Regions from separate parts of the Bacillus sp. 2175 genome, predicted to be linked through region 2. Evidence: riboswitches for the same ligand, from Rfam matches in the RefSeq annotation. Region 2 holds a riboswitch; the other holds the start of a gene.
The links. A riboswitch is a leader RNA that binds a small molecule or an ion and turns the genes downstream of it on or off. The one in region 2 is predicted to bind FMN.

Region 1 (10,120 bases), 2.6 Mb from region 2:
TTTCATTTGCTTCTACAGTATCGAATCCTTCTTCTTGTAATTTATAAGCGCGAAGCTTATTAAGAAGCCCAATGCCTCTTCCTTCTTGTCTCATATAAAGAAGAACACCTTTTCCTTCACGCTCAATTTGAGCAAGTGCTGCATGGAGTTGTGGTCCGCAATCGCAGCGATGTGAACCGAATACATCTCCTGTTAAGCATTCAGAATGAACACGTACAAGTACCGGTTCACCTGTTGAAATATCACCTTTTACAAGTGCGATATGTTCTTTCGTATCTAATGAGTTAGAATAGCCAATTGCGTGGAAAGTACCGAAATCTGTAGGTAATGTAATTTCCACTTCTCTCGTCACAAGTGTTTCATGATGGCGGCGATAAGCAATTAAATCTTCTATTGTAATCAATTTTATATCAAATTGTTTTGCACATTCTATTAAATCAGGTACACGTGCCATCGTGCCGTCCTCATTTATAATTTCGCAAATAACTCCAGCTGGTTCGGCACCGCATAGCTTTGCTAAATCAACAGCAGCTTCTGTATGACCTGCACGACGCAGGACACCGCCTTCTTTCGCAATTAATGGAAAGATATGTCCAGGTCGATTGAAATCAGCGCCTTTTGATGCGGGGTTTAACAATTCTTGTATCGTAGTTGCACGTTCGTGAGCGCTAATCCCTGTTGTTGTAGAAACATGGTCAATGCTCACTGTAAACGCAGTATGATGTGAATCTGTATTATGAGATACCATTGGTTCTAATTGTAGACGTTCCGCGTACCCTGCTGTAATCGGTACACAAACGAGACCACGGCCATGTGTAATCATAAAATTAATTGTTTCTGGTGTAATGTACTCTGCTAAAGCAATAAAATCGCCTTCATTTTCTCGGTTTTCATCATCACATACGATAACGACTTTACCTTGTTTTAAATCTTCTAGAGCTTCTTCAATACGATGAAACATTGTGCTTCCCCCTTATAGAAATCCGTTTTCTTGTAAAAAGCTTTCAGTCATTGAACCTACTCGTTTTGTAGGTTTAGTAATAAAGCGTTCGATATATTTACCAATCATGTCACACTCAATGTTTACGATATCTCCGGCATTTTTTTCTCCAATGACAGATTCGCTTACTGTGTGCGGGATGAGTGAAATCGTTATGGAAGATTCGTCTATAGCAAATATCGTTAAACTCGTTCCATCAACAGCAATGGACCCTTTCTGCAAACAATAGCGCAGCAGTTCATCAGAAATTGCTATTTTGTAATAGACGGCATTGTAATGTTGTTTTTTATTTAAAATCGTTCCGATGCCATCAATATGTCCTGAAACGAAATGTCCACCGAATCGTCCGTTTGCAGCCATTGCTCGTTCTAAATTTACTTTAGAGTGTGGTTTAAGTATACGAAGTGATGTCGACTGCATCGTTTCGGGCATTGCATCAACTGTAAATGAAGTAGTTGTAAAGTTTGTTACAGTTAAGCAAATACCGTTAACCGCGATACTATCACCTAAGTGAACATCTGATAAAATTTTCTTTGCATGAATCGTTAATTTCATCGCTTCTCCACTTTGTTGCATGTTTGCTATCGTTCCTAATTCTTCTACAATTCCTGTAAACATTTCGTCACCTCGTTTCGGGCATTCGCAACGATTTTTATATCATCACCAATTTGTTTCATCTCTTGAATTTTCAAGGAAAGCGCATCTTGTAATTTTGAAAAACCATTTCCTCCAAATAAAGTAGGAGCATCTTTCCCACCAATTAATTTCGGGCTTATATAGGTTACAATTTCATTAAAATTGTTTGTTTTTAAGAAACTTGCATGAATCGATTGGCCACCTTCAACGAATAGAGAAAGAATTTGTTTCTCTCCAAGAAAGGAAAGAAGGTCCTCGATTTCTATATGCTTCGTTTCCATTTGGAATATAGCTATATTTTTAGATTCATAAGAAGATATCTTCTCTTTCTTTACATCCTTACCGACAATAATCCATGTCGGTGCTAAACCATCTGTTATAACATGAGAAGATGGTGGCGTTCGTAAATGGGTATCTAAAACAACGCGAATAGGATGTTTCCCACCATTTGGAATTCTTGTTGTTAAATGAGGATTATCAGCTATAACTGTATTCACTCCAACAAGAATTGCATCATGTGTATGGCGATATTGGTGAACATCAGCACGTGCTTCTTCACCTGTAATCCACTTACTTTCACCAGTTACAGTTGCTGTTTTTCCATCTAAGCTCATCGCTGTTTTGATTGTTACAAAAGGGCGTTTCGTTTTCATGTAGTGAAAAAAGTAGCGATTTAATAAAACTGCTTCTGCTTCAAGAACACCAGTAGTTACTTCAATTCTAGCTTCCTCTAATCTTCTTTTTCCGTTACCAGAAACGAGCGGATTACAATCGAGAGTAGCAATTACAACACGCTTAACTCCTTTTTCGATGAGCAATTCACAGCAAGGTGGTGTTTTTCCAAAGTGGCTACACGGTTCCAGTGTTACATAAACGGTAGCGTCTTTGGCGTTCTGACCAGCCATTTGAAGGGCATGAACTTCTGCGTGTTCTTCACCAGCTCGTAAATGAGCGCCCATACCAACGATGTTTCCATCTTTTACAACAACAGCACCAACCATAGGATTTGGACTTGTTTGTCCTGATGTTCCTTCTGCTAACTGCAGGGCAATCCTCATATATTCTTGATCTGTCATTTTCTTCACCTCTCCAAAAAAAATCAAAAAACCCCAAGGATTTAATATCCTTGGGGTTTGGGAGACGTGATTTCTAGAAATATAGTTTGAATACGAAAGCATAGGAAAGAAACCTAACGATAATTGATATTTCTGCATAAGGAAAAAACCTAGCAAAATATCGAATTTTTAAACGCTAGTTGTCTCTTTTTATTTCAGTATAAAAAATAAGTATAGAAAATTAAACATATATAAAGAATCAAAATGAATCTTTAAAAATATGCATACTGAAATAAAAGTGTATTCACTATATAAAAAACTAGAAACATATCCTTCTCCCATCCAGACTATACTGTCGGCCCTAGAGTTTCACTAGATCCACCGTTTTCGAGTTGAAAACGGGTCACGGACTTAGAAGTTTTCACTTCATCACCGCCGGTTGGGAATTTCACCCGACCCCGAAGGATGCTGTTTGCTCAAATTATAGCACAAAAAAAATAAAAGGCTAGTAAAAAATATTCGAATGTGAAGAATTGTGTGAAAATATATGCAGGCTGGAATGGAAATAAAAGTATTAGAAATGTTGTAAAGAGAAGGGATATAACGGAGTTGCTAAAAAGAAAAAACATGCACAAAAAAATGTGCATGTCACATGTAAAATTATTCTGCCTCTGGTGCTCTAACAACAGACTCGAATTTACCTTTATGCGAAGCGTCGCAATAAGGCATATTTTTTGATAAACCACAACGGCATAAAGAAAATGCCGGTTTTGCTGGGAATGCATTCCCTTGTGAGTCGACTAATTCCACGTCCCCTGTAACGCGAAAAGAGCCATTATCATTTACTTTAATTTGTACTTTTGCCAACGTTATCCCTCCTTCCCAAACGCTTAATTTCATCATATAATCAAGGGAAGTGCTTGGCAATATAAAGTGAAACTTTAATTAGTGGGGGAGGCATCCCCCACTAATTATTAGTTGAACCAATCGGGCTTTTAGGGGCAGTTAATCTCCTACCTAACTTCTTTGTTTCAGCCGAATTTTGAGGTGGGAGTTTTACTGCCCGCAAATAGCGGAGAAAAAAGAGCACTTTGTTTGAGAAAGAAGAGAGTGTTATAATAGTTTTCATAACTGACTAGAGTAAGGTGACGAGAGATGGATAAACAATTACATACATTACGAAACATTGCAAATGAGCGCACGTGGGCATCATTTTTGAATGATAATCATCCATATAGTTTGTTACATTGGTCCATTGCAGGTGTAGGGCAAGAGGCAAAGGATGTTTGGTTACTGCAAGATGAAGTAACATTTCAAACGACAGAATTCCCAACGTTAGATGATGCAATGCAATGGATTTCTGAAAATATGGAACAAGTTACAGACGTTTTAGCGCAATAAAAAACAGGCTTATGCAAGCCTGTTTTTTGTTTCTTTCACATATGTGTTTAAAAATTGATCGACGGCTGCTTCGTACTCTTCTTTATTTTCGTTATAAGAGCAAGCGTGTGCACCGTGTTCTGCAATATAAAGCTGCTTATTATTTTCTTTCGCTTCATATAACGCTTTTGTCATATCAGCTAAAATATAGTCGTCATCTTTACTATGAATAAAGAGAACGGGATTGTTAATGTTTTTTATACAGTCGATTGGTGAAACTTCACGAATTGTATAACCGTCACGAACTTTCAAAAATGCGTTTGCTAAAGGTAATAAAGGCCATTTTGGTAAATGGAATTCAACCTTTAAACGGTGCTGTAATTGTCCGTGAAAATCAGAGAAAGGACAATCTGCAATATAGAAATCAGCACCATCTTCTACAAGTCCTGCGTATTGAAGAAGTGTTGCAGCTCCCATAGATTCACCATGAATACCAAGTGTAATATTGGTGCCAAAACGGTTTTTTAGCCAGTCAACTACGGATTTTAAATCATGTTTTTCATAGTATCCATAGCTTGTTGTTTTTCCGCCAGTTTTACCATGACGACGATGATCGTAAATGAGGACGTTATATCCTCTTTTTAAGAATAAGTTTGCATATTTTACAGAGTTTATTTTATTTACAGTTACACCGTGGCAAAAAACCATAAACTTATTGGTGGAATGACCAGCAGGAATGTAATATCCGTGAAGGTCGTATCCAAATTGTGAAGGGATATGAATTTCTTCTTTATGAAGAGCATCAAAATCCTCTATACGAAAATGTTTTTTCGTTTCTCTTTCGAGTACTTCTTCCTCTGTTTTTTTCTTTAAGTACATCACTTTATTTGTAAAGAAAATCCCAAGGGCAGTTATTGCACCTAGTATAGTAAACAGTGCTGCAAAAAAACGTTTCATACTTTACCTCATCCTCCAAATACCGTTACATGTGATACACTTATATTGTATCACAATGATATAAAAGGGGAGAAATAGGAAATGCTGCATATACAAAAAATTACGCCAGCGATGAAAGAAACAATCCGAATGTTCATGTGTGAGAACTGGGGAAGTTCATTGATGGTTTCACGTGGTAAGGGACATCAGTTAGAAGAGTTGCCAGGATTTGTTGCGCTCTCAGATGACAGAATAATCGGAATTATAACGTATGAAGTGACCAGAAATATGTGCGAAATTGTATCGCTAGATAGCTTTGAAGAAAGAAAAGGAATAGGGACGAAACTTGTGGATTGTGTATTACAAGTTGCAGAAGGAGAACGGTGCAGACAGGTTTGGCTTATTACAACTAATGATAATATGAATGCGTTACGATTTTACCAAAAACGTAATTTTGTAATGACTAATTTATATGTGAATGCGGTAGAGGAGGCACGAAAAATAAAGAAAGAAATTCCACGTATTGGATATGATAATATCCCGATTTTACATGAAATTCAGTTGGAGTATCGTTTAGTGAAATGATGTAACAATTTTCAGAAATATGAGTTGTTAATCTTGACGGATAGTTTAATTTAGGTTACCGTAAAATTGTAATCTATTACCATATTAAGGGGTGACGATGTGGCAACTATACGTGATGTTGCAAAATTGGCAGGTGTTTCAGTCGCAACCGTTTCACGAGTTATTAATGAAAAAGGATACGTTCATGAGGACACAGTAAAACAAGTAAAGGAAGCAATTGAAGAATTACGTTATAGGCCAAACAGTGCAGCGAAGCCACTATTTAAAGAGGATTCAACGATAATTGCATTACTTGTAGATAATTTATGTAACCAATCAAACATCACTTTGCTACATTGTATTGAGGAAATAGCATATAAAGAAGGTTATCAAATCATTATTTGTAATATAGAGAATAAAGATAGATACATACATATGCTGAAGCAAAATAACATTGCAGGTGTTATTTTGACAAGAGCAGTTTTTAAAAGTGTAGGAAAAATTCCATTTCCGTTTGTTGTGATCGATGAGCAACAATCACATGGAAATTATTATGAAAGTGGACAGAGAGCTGTTTCTTTATTAAAAGAGAAAGGGTGTCACTTTCTTGCATATTTCGGTGAGGGAGAAGAAAGTGAAGAAATGGAAGATCATATAGCAGGGTTTTTAGACGCTGTTTGGGATGAAGGAATCTCTTATCGAGAAGAATGTGTACAAGGGTATACAAATAAACAATTTATTACATTATTGCAAAACAATCCGTATGTAGATGGAATTGTAGCCTCAAGTGATCAGATTGCTATTGATTTAATTCGGTCAGCGAGATTTCTAAATATACATATACCAGATAAATTAAAAATTGTTGGACCGAATGGGAGCATAGAGTGTGAATGGAGAGGTTCATCACTACCGACAATAGAAAGCTATGTCAGAGATAATGGAAAAGTAGCTTTTCAACAATTAAAAGGAAAAATAAAAAAGTAAAAGGTGCGTTTTATACGCACCTTTTTATAATGTAATTGCGGCAATAAAGCCAAATATAAGTAACGGTATATTGTAATGTAGAAAAGTGGGTACACATGTATCCCATATATGATGGTGCTGACCATCAGCATTTAAACCGGATGTTGGTCCAAGTGTACTATCCGATGCTGGAGATCCTGCGTCACCTAGCGCTCCGGCTGTACCGATAATTGCAATTGTGGCCATTGGACTAAATCCAAGCTGAATGCAAAGAGGTACAAAAATGGTTGTTAAGATAGGGATGGTTGAAAAGGATGAACCAATTCCCATCGTAACGAGAAGTCCAATAACGAGCATAAGAAATGCAGCGAGTGGTTTGTTATTTCCGATTATATGTGCACTCGTTTGCACTAGAGATTCAACATGTCCTGTTTTTCGAAGAACAGCGCCGAATCCGGCGGCAGCAATCATAACAAAGCCAATAAAGGACATCATACGCATTCCGCTTGTTAATATCGCATCTGCTTCTTTAAGTGGTAGACTGCCACTAACTGATAAGACGATAATACCTGCTAAAGCACCAAAAATCATTGATTCTGTTGTTAATTGAACAGTTAATGTAGCAATGATAGATAATAACCCGAAAGTAATGCTACGTTTTGTATAGGGAACGATTTCATTTTCGGTAGTATGAATTTGTTCTGTTTCATACGTACGAGGTTTTCGGTACGTAATGAATACCGCTACACATAATCCAATAATCATACCGATTGCTGGAATAGTCATTGCTTTTGGAATAAGTGCGACATCAAATGTAAGACCGCTTTGCGCAGCGTTGGTTTGCAATACGTCATGATAAATTTTTCCGAACCCTGCAGGGATCCACATATAAGGAGTAATCAATCCAAATGTAATAATACATGTGACAAGTCTGCGATCCACTTTCAGCTCAGTTAATACTTTTAAAAGTGCTGGAATTAAGATGGGGATGAAAGCAATGTGAACAGGAATCACATTTTGTGAGAAACAAGCCATCATTAAAATAATGAATAAAATAAGTACCTTAGAATAAACTTGTTTTTTCGTGTCTTGTTCATTGCCAATCCATTTTAATGCAGTTTGAATCATAGCATCTGGAAGTCCTGTTTTGGAAAGGGAAATAGCGAAACCACCAAGCATTGCATAACTTAAAGCGATTGGAGCACTGTTTCCAAGACCAGTTGTAAAAGTGTTAATCGTTTCTGAAATACCGAGTCCGCCGATAAGTCCGCCTGTTAAAGCTCCAACAATGATGGCGACAATGACCTGGACACGTAACAAACTAAGCAATAGCATAATTGCTACTGCGACGAGTACAGCGTTCATAATAAATGTAATCTCCCTAAATTTTTATTCTGTTAAGACAAGTACATATGAAACATTTTGCTATGTTTATACATACTTGCGACATATTATTATAAAATGTTTTCTATGAAATGTAAAAGAGCCTTTTGTGACTAATGCTGAAAAGCTAGCTCTTGTTTAATTGATTGCAAAGAATTGGCGAATAATTCTGGTTCTTCTAGATCAGGAGAATGTGCTGAGTTTGGGAACCAAATCATCTTTTTTATAGGCGCTTCAATAATATCGCAATATTCCTGAACGAGTGCATAAGGGGTTTGATAATCATAGCGACCAGAACAAAAATAAACTGGAATAGATAAACTTGAGATAGAAGAAAAGAAATCGATTGTCAGCATTTCTTCCCATAAAACGCCAGATTTTAAATTTCCTGCGAGAAACTTGAACCAATCTAATAGCGTGTACTCAGGAGAAAAGAAACCTTTTCGTATGAAAGAAAAGGAAGATCCATTTTGGATTGCGCCTCCGAATGTGCCAAGCCACTTTCTTTGAATAATGAGACGTCTCGTATCTAAAAATGGTGGCTTTCCTAATTTTAAAAGGGAAGCTAATGCTTTTTTATGATTATGTTTTTTTGCAGAACGAATTAAATGTTGATATAGCAATTCTTCATTTTGTTTCATATGTACAATTTGCCCAATACCGATGTAAGCCTCAATATACTTTGGATATTGATGTGCTATGTTAAGCCCAATGATACTTCCCCAAGAATGACCAGCGAGAAATAGTTTTTGTTTGTTGAACCTTTTAAGTACATATTGAATCACTTCTTTTGCATCGGAAACGAATTGTTCGATTGTGAAATTTGCTCCGAAATCTTTTATTGAAAAGGATTTACCAGCCCCGCGCTGATCCCAATTAATAACAATAAATTGCTTCTCTAATTCTTTTTGAAAATGGCGAATAAATCCGATTTGTGCCATCCCAGGTCCGCCGTGACAGCATAATAAAATAGGTTGCTCTACGTTTTGTCCACGCATAAGGAGAGTTTGTTTTCGATTATTAATCATAACGCTTTCTATCGTAGCGATACTGTTAGGAATGAGTTGTTTGTTTTCATTATAGAACTGAGGGGTGTAGCTACGAAAAAGCATATTGAAAACCTCCTTTTGTGAAATCGTATGAATCGCACAGGCTATTCATTTTGCATATACTGTTAGAAAATCATTGTAACATACCATACTAGTGTCATTTCAACACGGGAGGAGGGAAATTGTGACGATTGGAGAAATTATAGATGGTTTAAATAGACGTGAACCCATCGCTATTATAGCAAAACGTCTTGAAATAAGCCCGTATACATTATCGAAGAAATTAAGATTGATTGGATACGAATATGATGGAGAGCAGAAGAAACGTATTTTTGTAGGAGATGGAGAAGAACCACGTCACTTACAACTCCAAGAAGCGACCGCCCTTCAATATGAGAAAACAGATTATCAATTGTTAATTTATGAGCAATTACAAAGCATTTATGAATTATTAAGAAAAAGAGAAGAAGTAATTGTACCAATTATGAGTAAAAGTGCAGAGAAGAAGAGACGAACCTTTTCTATTAATACAGAAATATTATCACAATTGGACCTTATATCAGAATCGAAAGGAATTCAAAAATCTAAACTTGTAGAAGAGGCGTTGCACCAATTTTTACAGCAATATGAAGTTGACAAAACATCACATTTTGATAACTAAAGAAAAGGATACTATGTTCATTGGAAGAACGAGTATCCTTTTTATGATGTATATTACGTATAAAATAGAGGATCAGTATAAATCCTTTATGGCGTGAAAAATGAAATTTATTATTAGAGAAACACTTAATTTACTTTTTGAATTCTTCCATCAATAACTGGCTGAATTGGTTCTTTTAATTGTTTTACGTAATCGACTAACGCTTCAAAGTCGTTTGGACCAGTTTCTGCATTTTTACCATTTTTAAATGATACGAATCCGTCACCGCCAGAAGCTAAGAAGGCATTTGCAACTACGCTATACATTTTAGATGGAGATAATTCTTCTCCGTTTGTTAAACGTATATTTGTAACTTTTTCACCGTTTGGTTTATTTGCATCCCACGTATATTGAATACCTGAAATTTGAAGCATTCTTGTTGTTCCTTTTTGCCATTGCTGATTTAAAATATCGCGAATGTCTTGACCTGTTAAATCTACTTTAATTAATTGAT
Region 2 (10,120 bases):
CCTCGTTCAGATAAATCATCAAATGTTAGAAAAATTTTTATCTTATTGTAATTTAATCGTTCCAGCCTCATCTCATACCCTCCCTACGTAACCAATGCATCTAATTTTTATTATATGAAATAGAAAATAGATGGTTCTTTTCGAACAACTATTCCGACATTTTTAACCATCCATCCCATTCTTCTTTCGTATCACCAATTAAGATTGTTTCAATGTCCAACTGGTTTAGAACGCCTAGCTTTCCGATAAATCCAACTAAAAGAGATTCCCTTTTTTCTTGTAATAAATTTATAAAGTTCATCGTCTTTTTCATTTCTTGTTCGTCAGCAAAAGATACAAATACATATTTCGGCTGTATTTCCTCTACCGCTGATAACATACCATCTTCAGCTAAGCTTGTCCTAATATATATCGCCTCATATCCTTTTAAGCGTAAATAAGTTGAAAAAATAAATCCTTTCAATGCATCCTTTTCTAACACAATAACTTTGTGTAAAGAGGAAAACATTGAGGCATTGTGATACACCATCCCTAGACGCATTTGTAAAAATGATAGTGCATATTGAAATTGCACCATTGAAATCTCATTATTATTTTTTGACGTTAATAATTTGTCTGTCACTCGAAGAACAATACTGGCAACAACCTTCTCTGTTGAATATATACTAAAAGCTTCGTTTAATAATGCAGCAATTGTAATTTCATCAAATTTTAACAAAGCTTGTAGCAAATCGTCCACTAAAACAACTTCTTTATCGAAATGTATCTCTTTTTGAACTGTACTCTGCAAACGATTCTCTTCTAATAATCGAACTGCTTGTCCAATCATCATACCGGAAGAAACTTTTTCCATTAACCATTTTAAAATTTGAATATGCTCTTCTGTATATAAACGATGCCCAGCTTGATTACGCTTTGGGGCAATAATTTGATATCGTCTTTCCCATGCACGAAGCGTACTCGGCTGAACTCCAATTATATTCGAAACGGCTTTTATATTATATTTCCCACTAAGAGTTGGCATCATTTCCCTCCGCACAATGTAATGATGTGTGTTTGAGCAGGTGCTCGGAAACGAAGTGGTATCAATGTTGTTCCATACCCATTACTAACAAAGAGAATCGTATTTAAATGGTTATATACGCCACCTTTTAAATATTTTTTAGATGGGAATAATCGGATTTGCCCTCCATGCGTATGTCCACTTAACACAAGTGAAATCTGTTCATTTCCAGACATTTTTTTTATTATATCAGGGTTGTGACTAACTAGGATACGAAAACCATCTTCTTTACAATCCGCCAATGCCAAATCTAGACGATCACGGTGCAATCCAACATCATCTATACCGAGCAAACAAATTTTCTCTCCTAATTCAGACTCAAATACCACTCTTGTATTATCTAAAACTTTTACGTTATTTTCTAATAATAACGCATCTAATTCATGATATTCTATCTCATAATCATTGTTTCCCCACACAAAATATACAGGAGCTATCTCTCTTAACTTTTGAATATTCGCAGAGATTTTTGATAAAGAGACACCTTTCTCTGCTAAATCTCCTCCGATAATTACGAGATCTACTTTTCCTTTTACTTGTTCAATTAACAAATTCGAAATGACTCTTCTATGAATATCAGAAATAAAAAACACATTTACTTTTTGAAAACTTTTCGGAAATTCTTTAAATACTAAAGTATGTTCCAACACCGTATTACGCATCGCTTCTTTATACATCACAAGAAGCAATAAAATCCCCATGCCTATGAGAGTACTGAATAATATAATCCATATCATATTTTTGACTCCCCTCCTCATAAAGATAATCCTAGGCTTTTATAACAAACTGTGATCGCTTAACTCACTAGCTTTCTTGCTTTGCGGACTTATCTTTTATCGGAATTTTTAATTCTTGACCTGCACTCACTTCATCTTCTTGCAAGTTATTATACTTTTTAATTACTTCAATTCCATTTCCATCTGAAAAATATTGCTTCGCTATACTTTCTAAAGTTTCTCCCTCTTTCACAGTATGCGTTATTACTTTTTCAGAATGTTTCTGCGACTCAGATTTAGCTGAATCAAAGAAGATTACTTCAAACGCACTTTTTCCGGCATTATTACTATCACCCTTCACCTGAATATATTTATCCGTGTACCACAAAATACTAATTGGCAGCAGAATGAATAGAAATGTTAAAACCCGGACGAAAATGTGATTTATTTTAAACTTTTGTTTTTTTTCTTTATTTCTATGAATTTCACTACGCGGCGGTAAACTTTCTTTTTCTTCCACTCGCTCAACTTCTAATTCCTCTTCAAAATCAGGAATTCGTTTCCTCATGTTGTTCACCACCACCTTCCATTTATTTTCTTAATTGGAGTCCCATTATAAAATCAACAAGAAAGTGTGCAAAGATTGTTATAAACAAATTTCCTGTCCATTCAAATACATAACCAAAGACAAAACTAATGAAACAGACGAAACAAAACAAAAATGGCTTTGTTATATAACGAATATGTAACACTGCAAATACGAAGCTCGCAATTACAATTCCAAAATGAGTCTGTACTACACCTCTAAATAAAAATTCTTCTGCAAAACCAATTAAGAACGTAATAACGAGTAAATGCAGAACGGACATTCCTCGAAACATCTTATCGTTAATACCACCATCATCAAACCAAGACTCCGGAAACACTCGCATTGCAACATAATCTAATAACACAATACCAATCGCTAACAAACCACCTATAATAAGTATAGATACTGGTTCCCATTTCCATAAATTAAAGACTTCTTTTACATCTTGAAATAATATATATGCCAGTAAACAGCCAATACCGATAATAATTAACTGTGTTATATATAGATTCAGCCTTATTTCCTGCGGACTCATATCTTCAACATTATGCCTTTGAATGTTCATCATTCCTCCATCTTTTCTAGGCCGAAAAGCTTTTGTAACTCTGTTTCCCAATTATAGTCGAAATCCGATTGTTGCGCTCGTCTTTTTTTATAATCTTCTTTTGTAATACCGCAATAATCGCAGCAATTAATTAACTCTTGCTCTTTCCTATAACCGAACTGTTGCAGCACATATTCACGTCTACATCCTTTAACTTGTATCCATGACTTCATATTTTCTAGCTCACTATATTTATTACGCAACCTTATTTCTACTTCAGCTATTAATCGGTTCATAATTTCATCTGACAAACCTTCTAATAATAATCTTCGTTGTTGTATAATTCCAACCTGTTCGAGATGATAACGAACGAAACGCCAATATTGCTCATTAAATCTTGCTGCATTATAACAAATTTCTTCTACATCTTCTATTGGTAATTCTTTCGTTTGAAACATTCTTTCTTGTAGTAAAGAAAATAAAAATTGTATTTGTGACTTACTTGGCAATTCATCCTCAATGATTGAAATTGGTAAATCATGATCCAACGGACTACATAATAAAATAGCTATACTCGGTTCGCCATCTCTTCCAGCTCTTCCGATTTCTTGTAAGTAAGAAGCTATATTAGTTGGATAATGAAAATGAATAATATATCGCGTATTCGCCTTATTTACCCCCATACCAAATGCACTTGTGCATATTACAAGTTGCAGTTGATCGTTCATAAACTGCTGTTGAATTAACATACGCTCTTCATGTTCCATACCACCATGATAAAAAGCTACACCAGTAACACCTTTTCCTCTCAAGTATTCCGTTAACCTTTCTGTCCACGCTCTACTTGAGCAATATACAATCCCCGGCCCTTGTAAATACATCACCTGCTCTAAAAGCGCCTCTTTCTTTTCTTCTATCGTCTCTACAAATTGCACATCCATTGCAATATTAGGACGGTCAATAGAGTATACATGTTCTGCGGCACCCTTTAAATTTAAACTATTTGCGATATCCTGCAGTACCCCTTTTGTCGCTGTGGCTGTCAATGCTAATACTGTAGGAGAACCAATATTTTCAATAACTACATTTAGTTTTTTATAGTCCGGTCTAAAATCATAACCCCATTGAGAAATACAATGAGCCTCATCAACAACAAATAATGAAATATGAATTTTCTTCAATTCCTTAATTAATAACTCCGACTGTAACATCTCTGGTGAAACAAAAATAAATTTATATGAAGATAATTTTTTCATCGCTTCTCTTTTTTCATTTAATGTCCGAAAACTATTAAATGCTATTACTCGGTTTTTCACAACATACTTTAATTGTGTCACTTGATCTTCCATTAAAGATAATAACGGTGATACAACAAGCACTGTTCCTTCTCGCATAAGCCCCGGAAACTGATAGCACATAGATTTCCCTCTTCCAGTCGGAAGCATTGCTATCACATCTTTTCCTTCTAATAAATCTGTAATAACTCCTTTTTGACCTGGACGAAATTCAGAATATCCAAACCACTTATATAAATATTCTTCAAGTTTCATTTACACCCTCCATCCGCGCTAATACAAGACGAACTTCAAAATAAGAGATATCTTCTCCAACCGCTTGTTTCAAAACACGTAACTTCCGCGTTTGCAATGCTTCAATTACTTTTATTACTTTGTCTATCTTTTCTTTTTCCATAAACATTTCAATAGAAAAATCTTTTTCTCGCAAAGCAATTTCAACAAAATGATCTTCTATCGTTGCAACCTTTAAATTCCGAATCGTCGCTATTTCTTCTAAAGAACGTCCTTGTCTCCAAAAATTATATGTTTTTTTCGTGGATAAACTAAATAATTCAGCTCTCTCATTTGGATAAGATATAATTTCAGCTAATAGTGGAAATTCATTTTCTTTATCACGAACTTCTTGTATAAAGAAATGCATTGTACCCCAAAATAAAAAATACACCCTGAATATATCTTGTTTCGTAATTTCTGCTAATTGTTGCAATGTACAACCAATACGTTCATAACCCGTTAGTCGATATGTTACAATCGTCGCTTCTATCGTATTGCTCTTTTCTAAAAGATTATGTACTTCCGTCCATAGTTTTCTCGCCAACTCACTTCTCTTATATGGTATTCCTGTTAGAAAACGTTTCACCCACATCATTATTTCTGTATCTTGCTGAATTGGGATAAACTTCGTATTATTCTGTTGTAAATTTGATATGGTTTGAATAATTAATGATAATCTTTTCCAAAATGTTTCACCTAATTCACCATAATGTAAACCATGCAAATGCGCCGGAAAAGCATAAACTTCCCCCCATTTATGTAACTGCATTTTACCCGTAGGTGTTAACACATATGTATTTTCATGTATTTCTTGAATAAAATTCGCTTGCAACAACTTTGCAACTTCACCATCATAGTCATTTCTATTCAATGATTTATATATTCCGAACAAAAAAGAAATTCGGAACATATTTCCATCTTGTAAAGTTTGCGAAGAACGTTTGCCCTTTAGTAAATAATAAATAGAAGAAACGGTTCTTTCACCATTCAATTGTTTTAAACAATGCAACAAAGTATATTGTATTTGCATGACCGCTTCCACCTTCCAATCTTAACTTCATTCTTTTCAGTACAATTACACTATCTACTTTCGCTCATTAAACTTATCATATAAGAACTATATACTTGTATATATTCTATTGTATCAAACGAAATCATATTTACGTATTTTGAAAATCTTATGACATAATTCAAAAATAAGTTGACACTCTAATTGATAAGCATTATCATTATAATTTTATGTTGAAAAGTTTTACAAACCGTTTTACAATAAGGTTATAATTTTTATGGCGAGCTTTTCACATACATATTATCAGGAGGGAAAAAAGATGGCAAAATATACAATCGTTGATAAAGATACTTGTATTGCATGTGGTGCTTGTGGCGCTGCTGCACCAGACATTTATGACTATGATGATGAAGGTATTGCATTTGTAACATTAGATGATAACCAAGGTATCGTTGAAATTCCAGATGTATTAATTGAAGATATGATGGATGCATTCGAAGGCTGTCCAACTGACTCAATTAAAGTTGCTGACGAATCATTTGACGGAGACGCTTTAAAATTCGAATAGTCTTTTATTAACTTCAAAAAATGCCCCTCATATTGATGAGGGGCATTTTTTGTATCTAAATTTTATTTTCCTTAATAAAAAACCATTAGTAGTTTCACACTACTAATGGTTTATATATATATATATTATGCATTTTTCATTTTTGCAAACACCCATACTTTCAGGCGTGAGAATAATGCTACAAATACAATTGTTACAACAATCCCTTTAATTAAATTAAATGGTAAGATTGCCGTTACAACCGTTGTTCTTATAGCTTCGCTAGACATAGCCGGTGAATTTAAAAACCAAGTGTAAGCCGGGAATATGATGATGTAGTTTAATACACTCATAATAAGTGCCATTGTAATTGTCCCTAGCATTAATCCTGTAGTTAAACTCTTCACAGTACGATACTTTCTAAATAAGAAAGCTGCTGGTCCAATAAATAAACATCCTGCAATAAAGTTTGCAATTTCTCCAACTGGTACTCCCGTTAAACTTCCTTGAATCCCGTAATGTAAAATGTTCTTTATCGCCTCTACAATCACTCCTGCTACTGGTCCAAAGATAATTGCTGCAATTAGAGCTGGTACATCACTAAAATCAATTTTCAAAAATGGCGGAAGCCCTGGGAACGGGAAATCTAACATCATTAGTAAATATGCAATACTACTTAGCATCGCTACACTCACCATCTGCACTACACTGTTTTTTTGTTTCATCTTTCTCTCTCCTTTTCCATCGATCATCTCATGGAAAGTGGAAAGGTTCTGCTATGCCTATTTTTTCATAGAACGAAAAAACCCTTTGTGTTTTACACAAAGGGAGAATTTAAGGCACATCAAACAGACGTTCAAATCCATATCTTTTTTGAACGCTTGAACCTCCATCTTCTCCCATCCAGACTATACTGTCGGCTTTGGAATCACACCAAATCCTGCCTTAACGGCTCGCGGGCTTAGAACAAAATCATAAATAGTTCATCACCGCCGGTCGGGATTTTCACCCTGCCCCGAAGATAGACCGATATTCTATTTTCCCCTTCATTATACAACAACCTCATAACATTGTGAACTAAAAAATTGTAACTTATTTAAAATTAGTTATTTATTTTTCGTAACGACAAATAAATTGCGAGATATTTTACAATACAATCCATATTTTTTATTATTCGGCATTTCTCTTTTGAATTACCTAGTCATATATAATTAAAAGTGATAAGATATTGAATTGTTAAGATAAGAACATTTTCTGAGTTATGGAGGAAATGTCATGAAAAAAGACAAGAGACATTCTATTCGAGAAGCAATGAAAAAAAACTTAAGAAAAGAATACTTTTACTTAAAAAAAGAATTACTTTTCTACTGCCCAATTGATTTAGGCACATTCTCAAACGAGACATACTATGCTACTTTCGATGAAGATGGCATTAGTATTTATCAGTATGATAAAAAAACAGAAAGTAAATTAAAAATGTGTGAGCGTCATCCGTGGAAGAGTTGGAATAAAGTGAAGATTGATCACTATTTGACAACTTCTCAATTTATTTTTCAGGGTGAGCGAAATTGGATCTTATCTCTTTTTCAAAAAGGAAAAGAAGCTCAAAAAATTATTGAAGAGCATACATCTTTACAAACAGAAGTTGTTTCCCGCTCTTTCTTAAAAAAACTTCCTGGTTTTCGTTCTAATACACCACTGAATAAATACATCGGTAGTATTTGTTACACTGCACTTATTGCATTTTTATTAAAATGGATGATTCCATTTCAAGCACCACAAATCGCCCTGTATTCTATTTCGATTGGTTGTATGCTTCTTGGCCTACTTTGTTTGACAATCGGTTTAATTGAACCAACTATCGTACTGTTTCGAACAAAAGAGAAAACAAGAACAAAAGTTTTTTACTTATATAGCTATTTAGCTATTTCTGGATTTATATGTGTCTTTATTTTTTGGTAAAAGAAGCCGTCCCAAAATAAATTTTGGGACGGTTTTCTTTTAGATATAGATGCTCTAATTCACTCAATAGTTCTAGCAAAAGCGCCCATATAATTTCATTTACATTGAACCTTATTTAAGAAGAACATAAATTTGTTCAAAGTTTAATTTTTGAAATGTTTCCTTCACTTAACATATAATTGTTGATTAGGATAAATTAGCTCTTGCTGCAATCCATTTTTTTCTTTAATTTCCTTAAGTGTCATACTAAATTTCCGTGCAATACTAACTAAAGTATCCCCTTTTTGTACGACATATAATGATGAAGAAACAACTTCATTTCTTTGTTCATTTAAAACAAGCAATGGGTTCATCGCATTCTTTTTCGCCATCGTCCATCTTCCTTGATGAAGTTCTAGATGTAAGTGTGCACCTCGCGATTCTCCCGTGTTCCCTACTTCTCCAATTTTTTCTCCTTTGGAAATATAATCTCCTTGCCCCACATATCTCTTATTTAAATGTGCATATACAGCCTCATATTCTCCGTGTTTAATAAATACAACATTTCCATAACTACTTGAATAATAAGACTTCGTTACCCTACCATCTTGAATAGCTGCCACAGGCGTTCCAATCGGCGCAGCTACATCAATACCATAGTGTTTTCCATGCCTTGTCCCAAAATAATCACTTATCTGACCTTCAACAGGCCATGTCCATCGATTTTCTTCTGCATAAACATGTAATTGAGATACAAACAGCATACTCAATAACATGACGCCGCATTTTAAAACTTTCATATACATCCTCCGTTTTCTAATTACCACCATACCTTCTCTATTTTGGTATATTACAGAAAAAAGTATACAAAAAAAGAAAGTGAATTACTCCACTTCCTTCTCTTTCTTATCACGAAAAACTAATGCACTACGGTTATACTCCACATCTTTCACTTGTAATCGGGCATTTATTACTCGAGCTATCGCAAACAAATAATCAGATAATCTATTTACATACTTTAAGACAACTTCATTTATTTTCACTTCTTTTTGCAATGATACTATAGAGCGTTCTGCTCTCCTTACAACAGTACGTGCAATATGAATAATAGCCGCCGCCTCGCTACCACCTGGCAAAATAAAGCGTTCTAATGGCGGGGCTTCTTCTATATATAAATCAATCTTTCTTTCTAAACTTTCAACCATCTCAATTGTCACTTTATAAGGAATTTTTTGTTCCACTATTGCCAAGTCTCCTCCGCAATCAAATAGTTCATGTTGAATATTTTCGAGCTCATTGTAAATATCTCTAAAAGCCCCGCCTTGAACCTTAGTCATTGCATATCCAATATGAGAATTTGCCTCGTCTATTGTTCCATACGCTTCCACACGGATATCATCTTTATCAACCCTGCCACCTATTACACTTGTCGTTCCTTTATCTCCTGTTTTTGTATATAATTTCATTTCTTCACAGCACCCTCTCTTGTTATTCTTGATTCGACCAAGATAGAAAAAAGTTCTACCATTCTTTATTTAATTGAGTTTACAAAAAAATAAAAAACAGCAGAACTTTATTCATTATCAACTTTAAAAAAGCATATCTAAATTATACGATTCGGTAAATATACAGAGAATGTAGTTCCTTCTCCAACAACACTTGATACAGAAATTTTACCGTCATGGCCTTGAACAATATTTTTCGCAATTGCAAGCCCGAGTCCTGTGCCACCCTTTTTCCCACGTGTTCTTGCTTTATCAGCTTTATAGAAACGATCAAATAAAAATGGAATATCCTCTTCTGGAATGCCTACACCCGAATCTTGTACTTCAAAAATGAGGCCATTATTTTTCGTATCAATTACAAGCGTTACATGTCCACCCGCATTCGTATGACGAATTGCGTTATCAATCAAGTTCGTCAACACTTGTTCCATCCGATCTGCATCAAACGCATATTCTTCAATCTGATTCCGGAAATCAACTGTTAGTTCAACTTCTTTATCCTTTGCAATCCCTTGGAATTTACGACCAATTTTTTCCACAAACGGATGTATGTCCACTTCACCAATATGTAACTCTACGTGACCGCTTTCCATACGAGCTAAATCTAACAATTCATTTACAAGTTTACCTAAACG

Region 1: another riboswitch for FMN. It lies ahead of ribD (bifunctional diaminohydroxyphosphoribosylaminopyrimidine deaminase/5-amino-6-(5-phosphoribosylamino)uracil reductase RibD); the one in region 2 lies ahead of ACXKY9_RS06845 (ECF transporter S component).

What each region holds. Positions count from the first base shown of each region.
Region 1 covers NZ_CM173819.1:3,875,457-3,885,576, reverse strand. The annotation lists gene ribBA (bifunctional 3,4-dihydroxy-2-butanone 4-phosphate synthase/GTP cyclohydrolase II) at 1-961, opposite strand, end outside; gene ribE (riboflavin synthase subunit alpha) at 974-1,618, opposite strand; gene ribD (bifunctional diaminohydroxyphosphoribosylaminopyrimidine deaminase/5-amino-6-(5-phosphoribosylamino)uracil reductase RibD) at 1,600-2,712, opposite strand; FMN riboswitch at 3,018-3,161, opposite strand; gene ACXKY9_RS20020 (CDGSH iron-sulfur domain-containing protein) at 3,352-3,558, opposite strand; gene ACXKY9_RS20015 (DUF2552 family protein) at 3,847-4,092, shown strand; gene ACXKY9_RS20010 (alpha/beta hydrolase) at 4,102-5,028, opposite strand; gene ACXKY9_RS20005 (GNAT family N-acetyltransferase) at 5,110-5,592, shown strand; gene ACXKY9_RS20000 (LacI family DNA-binding transcriptional regulator) at 5,692-6,555, shown strand; gene ACXKY9_RS19995 (Na+/H+ antiporter family protein) at 6,580-7,899, opposite strand; gene ACXKY9_RS19990 (alpha/beta fold hydrolase) at 8,031-9,029, opposite strand; gene ACXKY9_RS19985 (ribbon-helix-helix domain-containing protein) at 9,151-9,627, shown strand; gene ACXKY9_RS19980 (bifunctional metallophosphatase/5'-nucleotidase) at 9,753-10,120, opposite strand, start outside.
Region 2 covers NZ_CM173819.1:1,255,761-1,265,880, reverse strand. The annotation lists gene ACXKY9_RS06885 (genetic competence negative regulator) at 1-71, opposite strand, end outside; gene ACXKY9_RS06880 (MerR family transcriptional regulator) at 149-1,024, opposite strand; gene ACXKY9_RS06875 (metallophosphoesterase) at 1,024-1,800, opposite strand; gene ACXKY9_RS06870 (LysM peptidoglycan-binding domain-containing protein) at 1,868-2,347, opposite strand; gene ACXKY9_RS06865 (CPBP family intramembrane glutamic endopeptidase) at 2,370-2,933, opposite strand; gene recQ (ATP-dependent DNA helicase RecQ) at 2,933-4,462, opposite strand; gene ACXKY9_RS06855 (YpbB family protein) at 4,452-5,513, opposite strand; gene ACXKY9_RS06850 (ferredoxin) at 5,812-6,060, shown strand; gene ACXKY9_RS06845 (ECF transporter S component) at 6,186-6,764, opposite strand; FMN riboswitch at 6,927-7,066, opposite strand; gene ACXKY9_RS06840 (hypothetical protein) at 7,315-8,001, shown strand; gene ACXKY9_RS06835 (peptidoglycan DD-metalloendopeptidase family protein) at 8,166-8,780, opposite strand; gene ACXKY9_RS06830 (cob(I)yrinic acid a,c-diamide adenosyltransferase) at 8,865-9,446, opposite strand; gene resE (sensor histidine kinase ResE) at 9,584-10,120, opposite strand, start outside.